2 regions of the Intestinimonas sp. UBA1698 genome follow, and region 1 is predicted to be linked to the other one. Evidence: riboswitches for the same ligand, from Rfam matches in the RefSeq annotation. Region 1 holds a riboswitch; the other holds the start of a gene.

Region 1 (5,934 bases):
TGGTATCCACGTCGCCGGCGTAGTAGGCCAGCGCGGGCTTGCCGGCCTCGGTCAGGACGGTGTCGGCATCCTCCACGCCGAACTGGGTACGGGCCTCGGCCTCGGCGTTGCCCTCCTGGCCCTTGAACATGACATAGGAGATGACGCCGTCGCCGTTCAGATCCACGGCCTCATAGTTCGCCAGCAGGTACTCGCCGATGAGCTTGCCCTGCATGTGGCCGGCCTCGGGGGCGTCGGTGCCCACGAAGGCGCACTTGTCATAGCTGTTCACCACGTCGTCGGAGACCTCGCGGTTGAAGAAGATGATGGGAATGCCGGCGTCCTTGGCGGCGTTCACAGCGTTCTGGGCGGCGTCCGGGGAGGACGTCTCCACGATGTTGACGATCAGCAGGTTGGCGCCATTGGCCAGCGCGGTGTTGATCTGGTCGGTCTGCTGGGACTGGTTGCCGGCGCCGTCAAAGTTGTCGTAGTTGACGCCCAGGGCGGTCAGCATCTCGTCCATATTGTTGCGGACGCTGGAGATGTACACGTCGGAGTAGTTGTAGTAGAACACGGCCACGTTCAGCTCACCGGCCTGAGCGGGCTGGCTCTCCGCAGGAGCAGAGGCGGAGGGGGAGGGAGAGGCGCTGCTGCCGGAGCCGCTGCCGGAGCAGCCGGCGAAGGCGGCAAACATGAGAACGGCTGCAAGAACAAGAGCAAGTTTCTTCTTCATCGTTTTTCCTCCTAAATGATACATATCGTTTTTTGCAGGGTTCCATCCGCTGGGGAACGTCTTTCCCCGGGACGCCTCTATTGTAATCGGCCGGGCGGGAAAAGACGATAGAAAATTCTTTGCTCTTCTAGGAAAAAACTTTGCTTCCATGACAACTACGGTGCATAAGTTTCTTCATTTTTGTCGTTTTTGCCTAATATTGGTGGAATGTAACGAAGGATTCCTCCGCGTGTTCCGCATAGCGCGCCCTCAGAGTGTACCCGTTCGTCCTACCCTGCTGCCGGGCGCGCGGGGAGTGAGGAGGGATGCTTCATGGCAAGCGGACAGACCGCGCATTACGGGCTCTCCCAGTGGGAGCCGGAGGACAGTTTTTTGCGGGAGGAGTTTAACGCGAACTTCTCCAAGATCGACACGGAGGTGTTCAGCAAGGCGGAAGCCGTGACCGGGACCTACACCGGGGACGGGGAGTCGGAGCGGATCATCGAATTGGGCTTCTCGCCCACGGCGGTGCTGCTGCTCCGCAATACCGGCGCCAGCAAGGACAGCAGCAACTATTACGGGGGCCTGGCCCTGCGGGACCACCCCGTCCTCCTGCCCACCGGGGCGACGGTGCTGGCCATCACCGGCAGCGGCTTTTCCGTCCACGTCGGCGGCTCGGCCAGCATCAGCAATTCCAACGGCAGCGGCTCTCTGTTCCACTACCTCGCCTTTCGCTGAGCCAGAGGCGCGCCGAGCAAAAGGCCCGGACCGGCGATGGCCGTCCCGGGCCTTTTTTGTCCCGGCTGGACGGGAAGCTGCCCCGCGTCTGTTCGGAATGACTTGAACGGGGGGCCGAAAATGCATGGTTGACTTTTCCTCTGCCTGCGGTATAATCAAAAGGGTCCCGTCTGAAAAGGCCGGGACCCTTTTTGGATATCTTCAAATTTGATATGCCGCATCATGTCCTCGGGTAGGAGCTGCCGTTCAGGCAGGCCCGGGGATGAGGGAATCCGGTGAAAGTCCGGAGCATTGCCCGTTGCCGTATGCGCTTGAGGCTGTCGTTCGTGACGTGAGTCGGTCATTGGGGAAACCTGAGAAGGCGGAACGACAGACGGGGAGGGTTTCCAGGGTCAGACCTCCGGATGGCGCGAGCCGGAAGACCTATGATGCTCGAAGCCGGAGGCGCGCCGCGCGCCGAGGGACAGGGGCCCACGCGAACAGACGGACGTGGTGAATCAAAGGATTCACCACGTCCGTTTTTTGATGACAGAAGGGGGAGCGATTGGATGAAACGATTCAGTCAGAGAGGGCTCAGCCTGCTGCTGGCCCTGGCGGCAGTCATCTGCCTGGCCAATCCGGTCTGGGCCGCCGGATCGGACGACGCTCTGGAGGCCGCCCTGGCGGACACCGCGCAGTATGTCTGCGCCGCCGTACCCGAGCCCCGGGTGGGCTCCATCGGCGGAGAGTGGGCGGTGCTGGGCCTGGCCCGCAGCGGCTATGCGGTGCCGGAGGGGTACTACCAGAGCTACTATGACGCGGTGGAGGCCTATGTTAAGGCCCGGAACGGCATCCTCCACGACAAGAAGTACACCGAATATGCCCGGGTCATCCTGGCCCTGACCGCCATCGGCCGGGATGCCCGGGATGTGGCGGGCTATGACCTGACGCTGCCCCTGGGCGACTACGACAAGACCGTCTGGCAGGGAATCAACGGTCCCATTTGGGCTCTGATCGCCCTGGATTCCGGGGACTACCCCATGCCGGAAAACCCCGCGGCGGAGACCCAGGCCACCCGCCAGATGTATCTCGACCACATCCTGGACCGCCAGCGCTCCGACGGCGGCTGGAGTCTGGCGGGGGAGGACGGCGCGGGCTCCGACCCGGATGTCACCGCCACGGCGCTCCAGGCCCTGGCCAAATACCAGGACCAGCCGGCCGTGGCCGCGGCCACCCGGGAGGCTCTGGCCTGTCTGTCCGGTCAGCAGGACGGGCAGGGCGGCTTTGCAAGCTGGAGCACCAGCAATTCGGAGAGCGTAGTGCAGGTGCTGGTGGCCCTGTGTGAGCTGGGGCTTCCTCTGGATGACGCCCGCTTTGTCAAAAACGGCTCTACTCTGCTGGACAATCTGCTGCTCTTCTACCGGAGGGGAGCCGGGTTTGTCCACACCGGCGCGGGCACGGGCTCCAGCCAGATGGCCACGGAGCAGGCGCTCTACGGTCTGGCCGCCGCCCAGCGGGCCCGGGAGGGCCGCAGCAGCCTCTACCGCATGGGTGACGCGGCCCCTGCGGCCGGAACGTCGGGCTCTGCGCCGGAGGGCGGCCCGGCGGGCAGGGACCCGGCGGTACGGCCCCAGCCGGTCACCGCCCCCGGCGTCACCTTCCCGGACCTCTCCGGTCATGCCGACCGGGCTGCCGTGGAGGCTCTGGCCGCCCGGGGCATCATCACCGGCGGCGACGACGGTCTGTTCCGCCCCGACGGTGCCATGACCCGGGCGGAGTTTGCCACCATCGTGGTGCGGGCCCTGGGCCTGGCTGCCGGCCCCCTCGGCGGGGAGACCGTCTTTTCCGACGTGGCTCCGGAGGCGTGGTATGCCCCCTACGTGGACGTCGCCTACCGCCGCGGCATCGTAAGCGGCGTGGGCGACGGCAAGTTCCGGCCTGACGGCACCCTCTCCCGGCAGGAGGCCGCCGTCATGGTGGCCCGGGCCGCCGGACTGTGCGGTCTGGATACGGCGCTGGACGCCGCCGCCGTGCGCAGCCTGCTGGCCTCCTTCTCCGACTATGTCACCACGGCGGCGTGGGCGCGGGAGAGCCTGGCCTTCTGTTATCAGGAGAACATTCTGGACCCGTCCGACCTGGCGATCCGCCCCGCGGAGGCCATCCGGCGCTGTGAGGTCGCCCGGATGCTCTTCCGGATGCTGGACCGGGCCGAACTGCTCGTATAGGAGGCACAGCATGTGGTGGAACCGATCTAAGCGGCAGATTCTGATCCTGGTGCTCCTGGCGGCGGTGCTGGCCGGCGCCTTCTGGCTGGGCGGCAACGCGCCGGGCAGCCGGGGCTGGGCACCGGAGGCCGTCCCCTCTCCGGCGGCGCCCTCTGCCAGCGCGGCACAGACGGAGGTCCTCCCAGCGCCGTCTGTCAGCCCCACTCCTGCCCCCTCAGCCGCTCCCGCCGTCACGCCGGAGCCGGCGGAACCCCCGGAAGCCCTCCCCGTGTCCCCGATGCCGGAGGAGATGCCCGCAGCACCTCTACCGATGCAGACACCCGCGCCCCTTACGCCGCCTCCCTCCGCCGGTGCGGGAGCCTCAGTCCTCCAGGGCATGGGGGGTACGGACCCGTCGCTCGCCGCCCCGGCGCCGGAGGGAAAGCCCCAGCCGGTGGACCCCCAGGACGCGGCTTTCTCCGACGTGGCCCACACCTGCACCCTCTCGGTCCGGTGCGACACCATTCTGGACCACCTGGATTGGCTGGACGCGGAGAAGGCCGAGCTGGTGCCGGAGGACGGCGTGATCTTTCCGGAGACCCAGGTCACCTTTTACGAGGGAGAGAGCGTCTTCAACCTGCTCCAGCGTGAGATGAAGCAGGCCAAGATCCACCTGGAGTTTGAAGAGACACCCCTTTATCACTCCGCCTACATCGAGGGCATCCACAACCTCTATGAATTTGACTGCGGCGAGGGGTCCGGCTGGACCTACCGGGTCAACGGCTGGTTCCCCAACTACGGCTGCTCCCGCTACCAGCTTCAGGAGGGGGATGTGGTGGAATGGCTCTACACCTGCGACCTGGGCGCCGACGTAGGTGCCCTCTCCTCCGTCGGAGGGGCGTAACATACCGGGCGGCGCGGCAGACCCCCGCGCCGCCTTTTTGAAATGGACTGATGCGTTTGCAATCCAGAGATGCCTTTTCCAGCTACCACCCGGCGGTGAACTTTCTTTATTTCGGCCTGGTGCTGTTCTTTACCATGTGCTTTCTGCATCCGGCCTGCCTGCTGCTCTCCCTGGCCGCCGCCCTGCGGTACGCCGTCTGCCTCAACGGGCGCCGGGCGGTGCGGCGCAGCCTGCGCTACCTTCTGCCTGCGGCGCTGCTGGCCGCCCTCATCAATCCGGCCTTCAACCACCAGGGGGCCACGATCCTGACCTACCTGCCCTCGGGCAACCCCCTGACGCTGGAGAGCATTGCCTACGGCCTGGCTGCCGCCGCCCTGCTCTCCGCCGTGGTCACCTGGTTTTCCTGCTATACGGCGGTGATGACTTCCGACAAGTTCGTCTATCTCTTCGGGCGGGTCATCCCCGCCCTCTCCCTGGTCCTCTCCATGGCCCTGCGGTTCGTGCCCAGGTTCCAGGTCCAGGCCCGGGCGGTGTCTCAGGCCCAGCGCTGCGTCGGGCGGGACGTGTCGGACGGCAGCCTCCTACAGCGCCTGCGCAATGGGGTGACCATCCTCTCCATCCTGCTCACCTGGTGCCTGGAAAACGCCCTCGAGACGGCGGACAGCATGAAGAGCCGGGGCTACGGTCTGCCGGGGCGGACCGCCTTTTCCATCTATCGTCTGGACGACCGGGACCAGGCCGCCCTCTGGTGGCTGGGGGCTCTGGGCGGCTATATCCTGTCCATGTGGGGGGCGGGCGGCTTTGCCTGCCGCTACTTTCCCACCTTCCGCCTGGCCCCCCGGGACGGCTGGAGCCTCTCCGGGCTGCTGGCGTTCGGGCTTTTGTGCCTGACGCCGGTCATCATAGATCGAAGGGAGGATCGCCAGTGGACACGTTTGCGATCCATGACCTGACCTTCTTTTACCCTGGGCAGGCGGTCCCCGCCCTGGACCGGCTGGACCTGACCGTCCGGTCGGGGGAATTTTGGGTGCTGTGCGGCCCTTCGGGCTGCGGCAAATCCACCCTGCTGCGCCAGCTCAAGACGGTGCTGGCCCCCCATGGCCACCGGCTGGGGGAGATCCGCTTTGAGGGCGTCCCCCTGGACGAGCTGGACCAGCGGGAGCAGGCGGCGCGCATTGGCTTCGTGCTCCAGTCCCCGGAGAACCAGCTCGTCACCGATAAGGTGTGGCATGAGCTGGCCTTCGGCCTGGAGAGCCTGGGCTACGACACCCCCACCATCCGCCGGCGGGTGGCCGAAATGGCCTCCTTTTTCGGTATCCAGACCTGGTTTTACAAAAACGTAGCCGAGCTGTCCGGCGGACAGAAGCAGCTTTTGAACCTGGCCTCGGTCATGGCCATGCAGCCCTCTGTGCTGATTC
Region 2 (5,934 bases), on a different contig from region 1:
CCCTGCTGTCCGGCATCCTGACCAAAAGCGGCGTGTTCGGCATTCTGGTAATCGCCCGGAACCTGTTCCGGGCCGACGCGCCCTGGGGGGACGCGGTGCTTTTGCTGGGGGTAGTGACCATGGTGCTGGGGGCGGTGCTGGCCGTCTTCTCAGTGGACCTGAAGCGGACTCTGGCCTGCTCATCCATGTCCCAGATCGGCTTTATCCTGGTGGGAGTGGCCATGCAGGGCCTCCTCAGCGGGGAGAACGCCCTGGCGGCCTGGGGCACCATTCTGCATATGCTCAACCACTCCCTGATCAAGCTGGTCCTCTTCGTGGCGGCTGGGGTGGTCTATCTGGGGACCCATTCCCTGAACCTCAACGACATCCGGGGCTGGGGCCGCGACAAGCCCTGGCTCAAGGCGGTCTTTCTGGTGGGGGCCTGCTCCATCGCCGGGGTGCCCGGCTTCTCCGGATACGTCAGCAAGACCCTGCTCCACGAGAGCATTGTGGAGTACATCCACGCCCTGACCCACGCGGGTCTGGACGCCGGAGTCTACCGTGTGGTGGAGTGGCTGTTCCTGATCTCCGGCGGCCTGACGGCAGCCTATATGACCAAGCTCTTTGTGTGCATCTTTCTCTCCCCCAAGGCCCGGGGCCAGCACGCGGCGCCGAAGCCCTACTGGTCTGCGGGCACGGCGGCGGCCCTGACCGGCGGGGCGGGGGTGCTGCTGGCGCTGGGCGTGACCCCCTCCCTTACCATGCAGCCCATCGCCGTCTGGGCGGCGGAGTTCCTGCACGGCGACCACCTGGAGGAGACCCTCCACTACTTCTCCCTGACCAATCTGAAGGGGGCCTGCATCTCACTGGGCATCGGCGCGCTGGTCTATCTGGCGGTCATCCGGGGGCTACTGATGCGGCGGGAGAGCGGCGGGGAGGTCTACCTCAACCGCTGGCCGCAGAGGCTGGACCTGGAGGAGCTGGTGTACCGGCCCGCCCTGAATGCCCTGGCCTTCCTGGGCGCCTTCTGCGCCCGGGCCGCGGCCTCGGTGGGGGACGTCATTGTCTTTCTGGGGGAGCGCATCCTCTTTACCAAGGCTCCCGGCATCTTTGTGCCTAAGCACGATGAGAATTTCGGCGCATATGAGCGCAAGCCCCGGCGGTTCCTGGTGGGGGAGACCTTCTCCTTCGACCTGCTGCTGGCGGGAGTGGGATTGGTCGCCATGCTGCTGTATATTCTGCTGGTCTAGGCGGCGCAAAAGGGCATTGACATCCCTTCGCAGACTGTGTATACTGGAAAAGGATGGATGGCTCTTCTGGGCCCATCCCGCTTGGACCGACAATTGAAAAAGAAAAAAGAGATGTTCTTGTGGCTCTTTCGGGGCGTGGGCCCTGGCCCGGCACCGGGAGAGATGGACAAGGGAACCGGAACACGGGAGACCGTGCAGACCGGACGGTAACCGCCGCTGTAAGCGTGGAGGCCGCATCCGTTGGCGAAAGCCAGTCACTGGGGAGACCTGGGAAGGCGGGATGCGGGCGCAGGAGCAGACGCTCCCTAAACGCAAGTCAGAAGACCTACAAAAACGACCCGCCCCGTGGAGGGACGGGGCTCTGGTGTTGCGGAAAAACGGCCGTGGCAAGCATATGCTTGCCGCGGCATTTTATATTTTGGGCGGGCTCCGCCCAGACGAAAAAGGAGAGAGCGCGATGAAAAACAGGATGAAAAAGGCTTTGGCTCTGCTGGTGGCGCTGGTGCTGACCCTGAGTCTGCTGCCCGCCGCCGCCTTTGCGGCGGAGGACGTGACGGTCACACTGGAGGTCAATATCCGCGCCGTTGCAGAGCCGGAAATGCTGGCGGAGTTGGGCGTGCAGTCGCCGTTGCCAGGACCGGTGACAGTGACGGTGCCGGCCGGGTCCACCGTAAAGGATGTGCTGACCCAGGCCCAGAAGGACCAGGGACTGGATATCGTTGGGCTGGACAAGGGCTTTGTGACGGGCATCGGCTGGGTATCGGGCATCAGCGCCATCAACGAGACGCTGGGGACCGAGGTCCAGGAGGGGAGCTTTCAGTACCCCGGCTGGTCCTATGCCATCAATGGCGACTTTGACGCCCCGGCCGGCATCGGAGCAGATCCGGTTACAGAAGGGGATACGTATACCTTCCGCTACAGCCTCTATGGGGTCTGGAGCGGGAATGCCATGCACTATTACGATTACGAGTTCCTAGATGCGCTGGACGAGGCCCGGACCGCCCTGGAGCAGGCCAAGGCATGGGACACCTCCGCCTTTTCCGACCCGGAAAAAGCGGCTCTGGAGCAGGCCGTTGCGGAAGCTGAAACGCTGATCGGCGGGCTGGATGAGACCTATATGGGGCTCTGGCTGGAGTATGTCGCGGAGAAGGGGAGCGCCCTCTATGGCCCCGGCTCGGACGCCGACAAACTGATCAAGGCTGCGGCAGCCCTGGCCGCAGCGATGCAGCCCAGCCCGGCCAACGAGCTGACCAGTTTGGTCGTGACGGACCTGATGGAGAGCTACACCGGGTCCATAGACTTTGATCCCGCAGAGACAGAATACGCCCTCTACGATTTTCCCACCACGCTGTCAATGGTCAAGGTGAAGGCAGCCGCCGCCTCTGGGAATGCGGTGGTCTCCATCTATTTGGGAGAGGCTGCGGAGCCGGCGGCGCAGGTCACAGGCCCGCAGGGGGATAGCTGGATTATACTCAGGGACCTGGATTGGAGCGGCACGGTCAACGTGCTGCGAATGGTGGTAGAACCGCCGGAGGGCACTGGGCTGTCCGCCAAAACCTACACCGTCCGGATCAGCCGTGCCCTGACCGCAGCCGAGCTGGAGGCGGACCGGGATGCCCTGCGGCTGGGGGGCGGCGACAGCACGGTGGAGGTCTCTGCGGACCTGGATCTACCGGAGACCGGGGCCAGCGGGCTGTCCTCCATTACCTGGACATCCAGCGCACCGGATGTTATAAGCGGCAGCGGCGTGGTCCGGCGGGGGGCCAAGGAGCAGACCGTTACACTGACAGCCACCCTTTCGGCTGCGGGGCTGGAAAGCCTGACTAAGATATTTACAGTGACGGTCACCCCGGTTGGGGCCCGGGAGGTCCTGGACAACATCGCGGCCCGGTATGCGGCCTCCGGCGTGGCGGGCGACGGCAATGGCCCCTGGCTGGCCGCCGATCTGGCTGCCTATGCCGCCGCCTGGCCGGACCGCGGCCACAAACTGTCCGCGGACCAGGTGCAGGCCTGCCTGGATACCTTCCTGGCCAAGGCTGACGCTACCGACGCGCCCGGCGATCTGGCCAAATACATCATTGCCCTGCGGGCCCTGGGCTACGACGCCCGGAAGACCGTTACCGCCGACCTGCGGGAGGTGGACGTGGTGGCCAAGCTGACGGCCATGGTGGACGGCAAGGCTGCCAGCGTGACCAATCCGTATACCCTGCCCTACGTCATTCTGGCGCTCCAGCAGGGGGAGGGCTACGCCACCCAGGCGCAGATGGATTACCTGATCCAGGCGGCGGTGGACAGCCAGGACTCCTGGGGCAATACATCCTGGGGCCCCGACGGGGCCACGCCCATGCTGCTGGCGCTGGCCCCCTACTGTGACGGCAACGCTCTGGTGAAGGAGGCCGTGGACGGGGCCCTGGCCAAGGTGCGGGCCTGCCAGGGGGCAGACGGCGGCATGGGGAACGCCGCCTCCACCGGCCTGGCCGCCATGGCCTTTGCCGCGCTGGGTATCGACCCTGCCGAAGTGACGGCAGGCGAGGGCCAGCCCTCCCTGGTGGACGGACTGCTGACCTATGTCAGCGACACCCTGGATGGCTTCCGGCCCACGTCCAACTCCTTCTCCACCGAGCAGGGCTTCCGCGGCCTGATCGCCGCCCTCCGGTGCGGGGAGACGGGGCTGCCCTTCCGGCTGTTTGACTTCTCCGACCGGGCCATGGAGACGGCCGAGGCCACCTGGGCCCAACACGGCCCGGTGACCTTCGCGGTCATCCCGGATGACGCGGCGGTGACCGTCCTGCGGGAGGAGACGGAGCAGACGCCGGCGGCTCCCTTCCGCTATGACCTGCCCGCCGGGACCTACACCTACACCGTGAGCAAGAGCGGGTATGTGGGCAAGACCGGCTCCTTTACCGTGACGGAGGCCCAGGCTGAGGCCCACACGGGCCAGAAGATCAGCGTCTCGCTGGCCGCCGCGCCCGGCGCAGACAGCGGCAGGAGCATCACCGTCTCCGTCAAGGTGCTGACCCACGACGACAGCGCCTGCGGCGGAAAATACACCTATAAGCACAACACCTCGGCCTATCAGGTGGTCCTGGCTGACGAGTCTGTGGCGCTGCGGGCCGGTCAGTCGGTGTTCGACGCCCTGGACGCCGCCCTGACCCAGGCGGGGGTGGACTATGTGGAGAGCACGCCGGGGTACATCAGCTCCATTGGAGACGAGGAGGAGTTCGGGCACGGCAGCAAGGATTCCGGCTGGCTGTATATGGTCAACGGCACCACCGCCGACATCGGCTGCCGGGATTATTCGCTGACGCGGGATGCCAAGGTGATCTGGTTCTACACTGACAATTACCACGACGAGTACGGCTCGGAGTCCTGGGGCGGCAGCTCCTCGGCAGGGGCGGCGGACACCAGCGCCGTTCTGGAGCCCCAGGCGGTGGCAGACAAAACCGGCGAGGCCAAGGCGGCGGTGACGGAAAAGGAGATTCGCGCCGCTCTGGACGCCGCCCAGAACGGTGGCGCAGGGTGTGTTATCATCCGGCCCGACGTCTCGGGACGGGCGGACCAGGTCACCGTGGAGCTGCCCCGGACGGCGGTGGAGCGGCTGGCTGGGGAGACCGGGGTCGGCCTAAGGATTGAGACCGGACTGGCGCAGGTGGACCTCTCCAGCCGGGCGCTGGCCGCACTGGCCGACGCAGGCGGCCGGACGGTGTCGGTGTCGGTGGGACAGGGGGCGGACGGGGTCCGGACCGTCGCCGTCTTGGTGGACGGCAAGCCGGTGGAGACCCTGCCCGGCGGCATCCGGGTCGCCTTCCCCGCCGCGGAGGCGGGGCTGGTGCCCGCACTGGTGGGGGCGGATGGCGCCGCCGCCCCGCTGAAAAAATCCCTGGTGGCGGACGGCACCGCCTATCTGCTGCTGCCCGGCTCGGCCTCCGTGGCTCTGATCCGAGGGGCAGAGACCTTCGCCGACGTGCCCGACGGATACTGGGGGGCGGAAGCGGTGGCCTTCGCCGCCTCCCGCGGGCTGCTCCAGGGGGTGGGCGGCAACCGCTTCGACCCCGACGGGGTGCTGACCCGGGCCATGCTGGTGACGGTGCTCTACCGCCTGGAGGGCCAGCCGGAGGGGGCTGAGGCGGCCTTCTCCGACGTGGCGGTCGAGGCTTGGTACGCCTCGGCCGCCGCCTGGGCGGCAGAGGCAGGCATCGCCAACGGGGTCTCCGGCGGGGCCTTTGCCCCGGAGCGCTCCATCACCCGGCAGGAACTGGCCGCCATGCTCTACCGCTATGCCGGGTACGCCGGCCTGGATACCTCCGCCCGGCAGCCGCTCACCGCCTTTGCCGACGGCGCCGAGCGCGCCGGGTGGGCGGAGGAGGCCCTGTCCTGGGCCTTGGCCACCGGCCTGCTGACCGGAAAGGACGGCGGGCGGCTGGACCCCGCCGGGAATGCCAGCCGCGCCGAGGTGGCCGCCGTTCTGGAGCGCCTGGTGGGCCTCATGGTCCGATGAAGCAAAAGGGAGCGGCAGGCATTGCTTTGCAGAGAGGCCTTTATGGAGGGGAAAGGAGCGATCACCGTGAATGTCAACTGGTTCAAGGAGCCCGAGCACGTGGTCTATGTGGAGGCGGAGCGTTTCCTGCCGGAGTTCAGCCGGAAGGTGAAGCTGCCCGATCTGCCCGCCCAGGTAGAGGCCTTCCGGGCACAGCCCGCGCCGGAG

What was found. Region 1 has a riboswitch for cobalamin ahead of B3H64_RS00305 (S-layer homology domain-containing protein). Riboswitches for the same ligand answer to the same signal wherever they lie in the genome.
Region 2: linked by a shared signal. The riboswitch ahead of B3H64_RS09430 (S-layer homology domain-containing protein) and the one ahead of B3H64_RS00305 (S-layer homology domain-containing protein) in region 1 are both predicted to bind cobalamin.

Annotation. Positions count from the first base shown of each region.
Region 1 covers NZ_DCJO01000001.1:54,981-60,914, reverse strand. The annotation lists gene B3H64_RS00315 (galactose ABC transporter substrate-binding protein) at 1-712, opposite strand, end outside; gene B3H64_RS00310 (hypothetical protein) at 1,025-1,429, shown strand; cobalamin riboswitch at 1,635-1,872, shown strand; gene B3H64_RS00305 (S-layer homology domain-containing protein) at 1,978-3,633, shown strand; gene B3H64_RS00300 (DUF4430 domain-containing protein) at 3,644-4,516, shown strand; gene B3H64_RS00295 (energy-coupling factor transporter transmembrane component T) at 4,567-5,469, shown strand; gene B3H64_RS00290 (ECF transporter S component) at 5,442-5,934, shown strand, end outside.
Region 2 covers NZ_DCJO01000035.1:43,637-49,570, forward strand. The annotation lists gene B3H64_RS09425 (complex I subunit 5 family protein) at 1-1,229, shown strand, start outside; cobalamin riboswitch at 1,334-1,572, shown strand; gene B3H64_RS09430 (S-layer homology domain-containing protein) at 1,687-5,727, shown strand; gene B3H64_RS09435 (hypothetical protein) at 5,794-5,934, shown strand, end outside.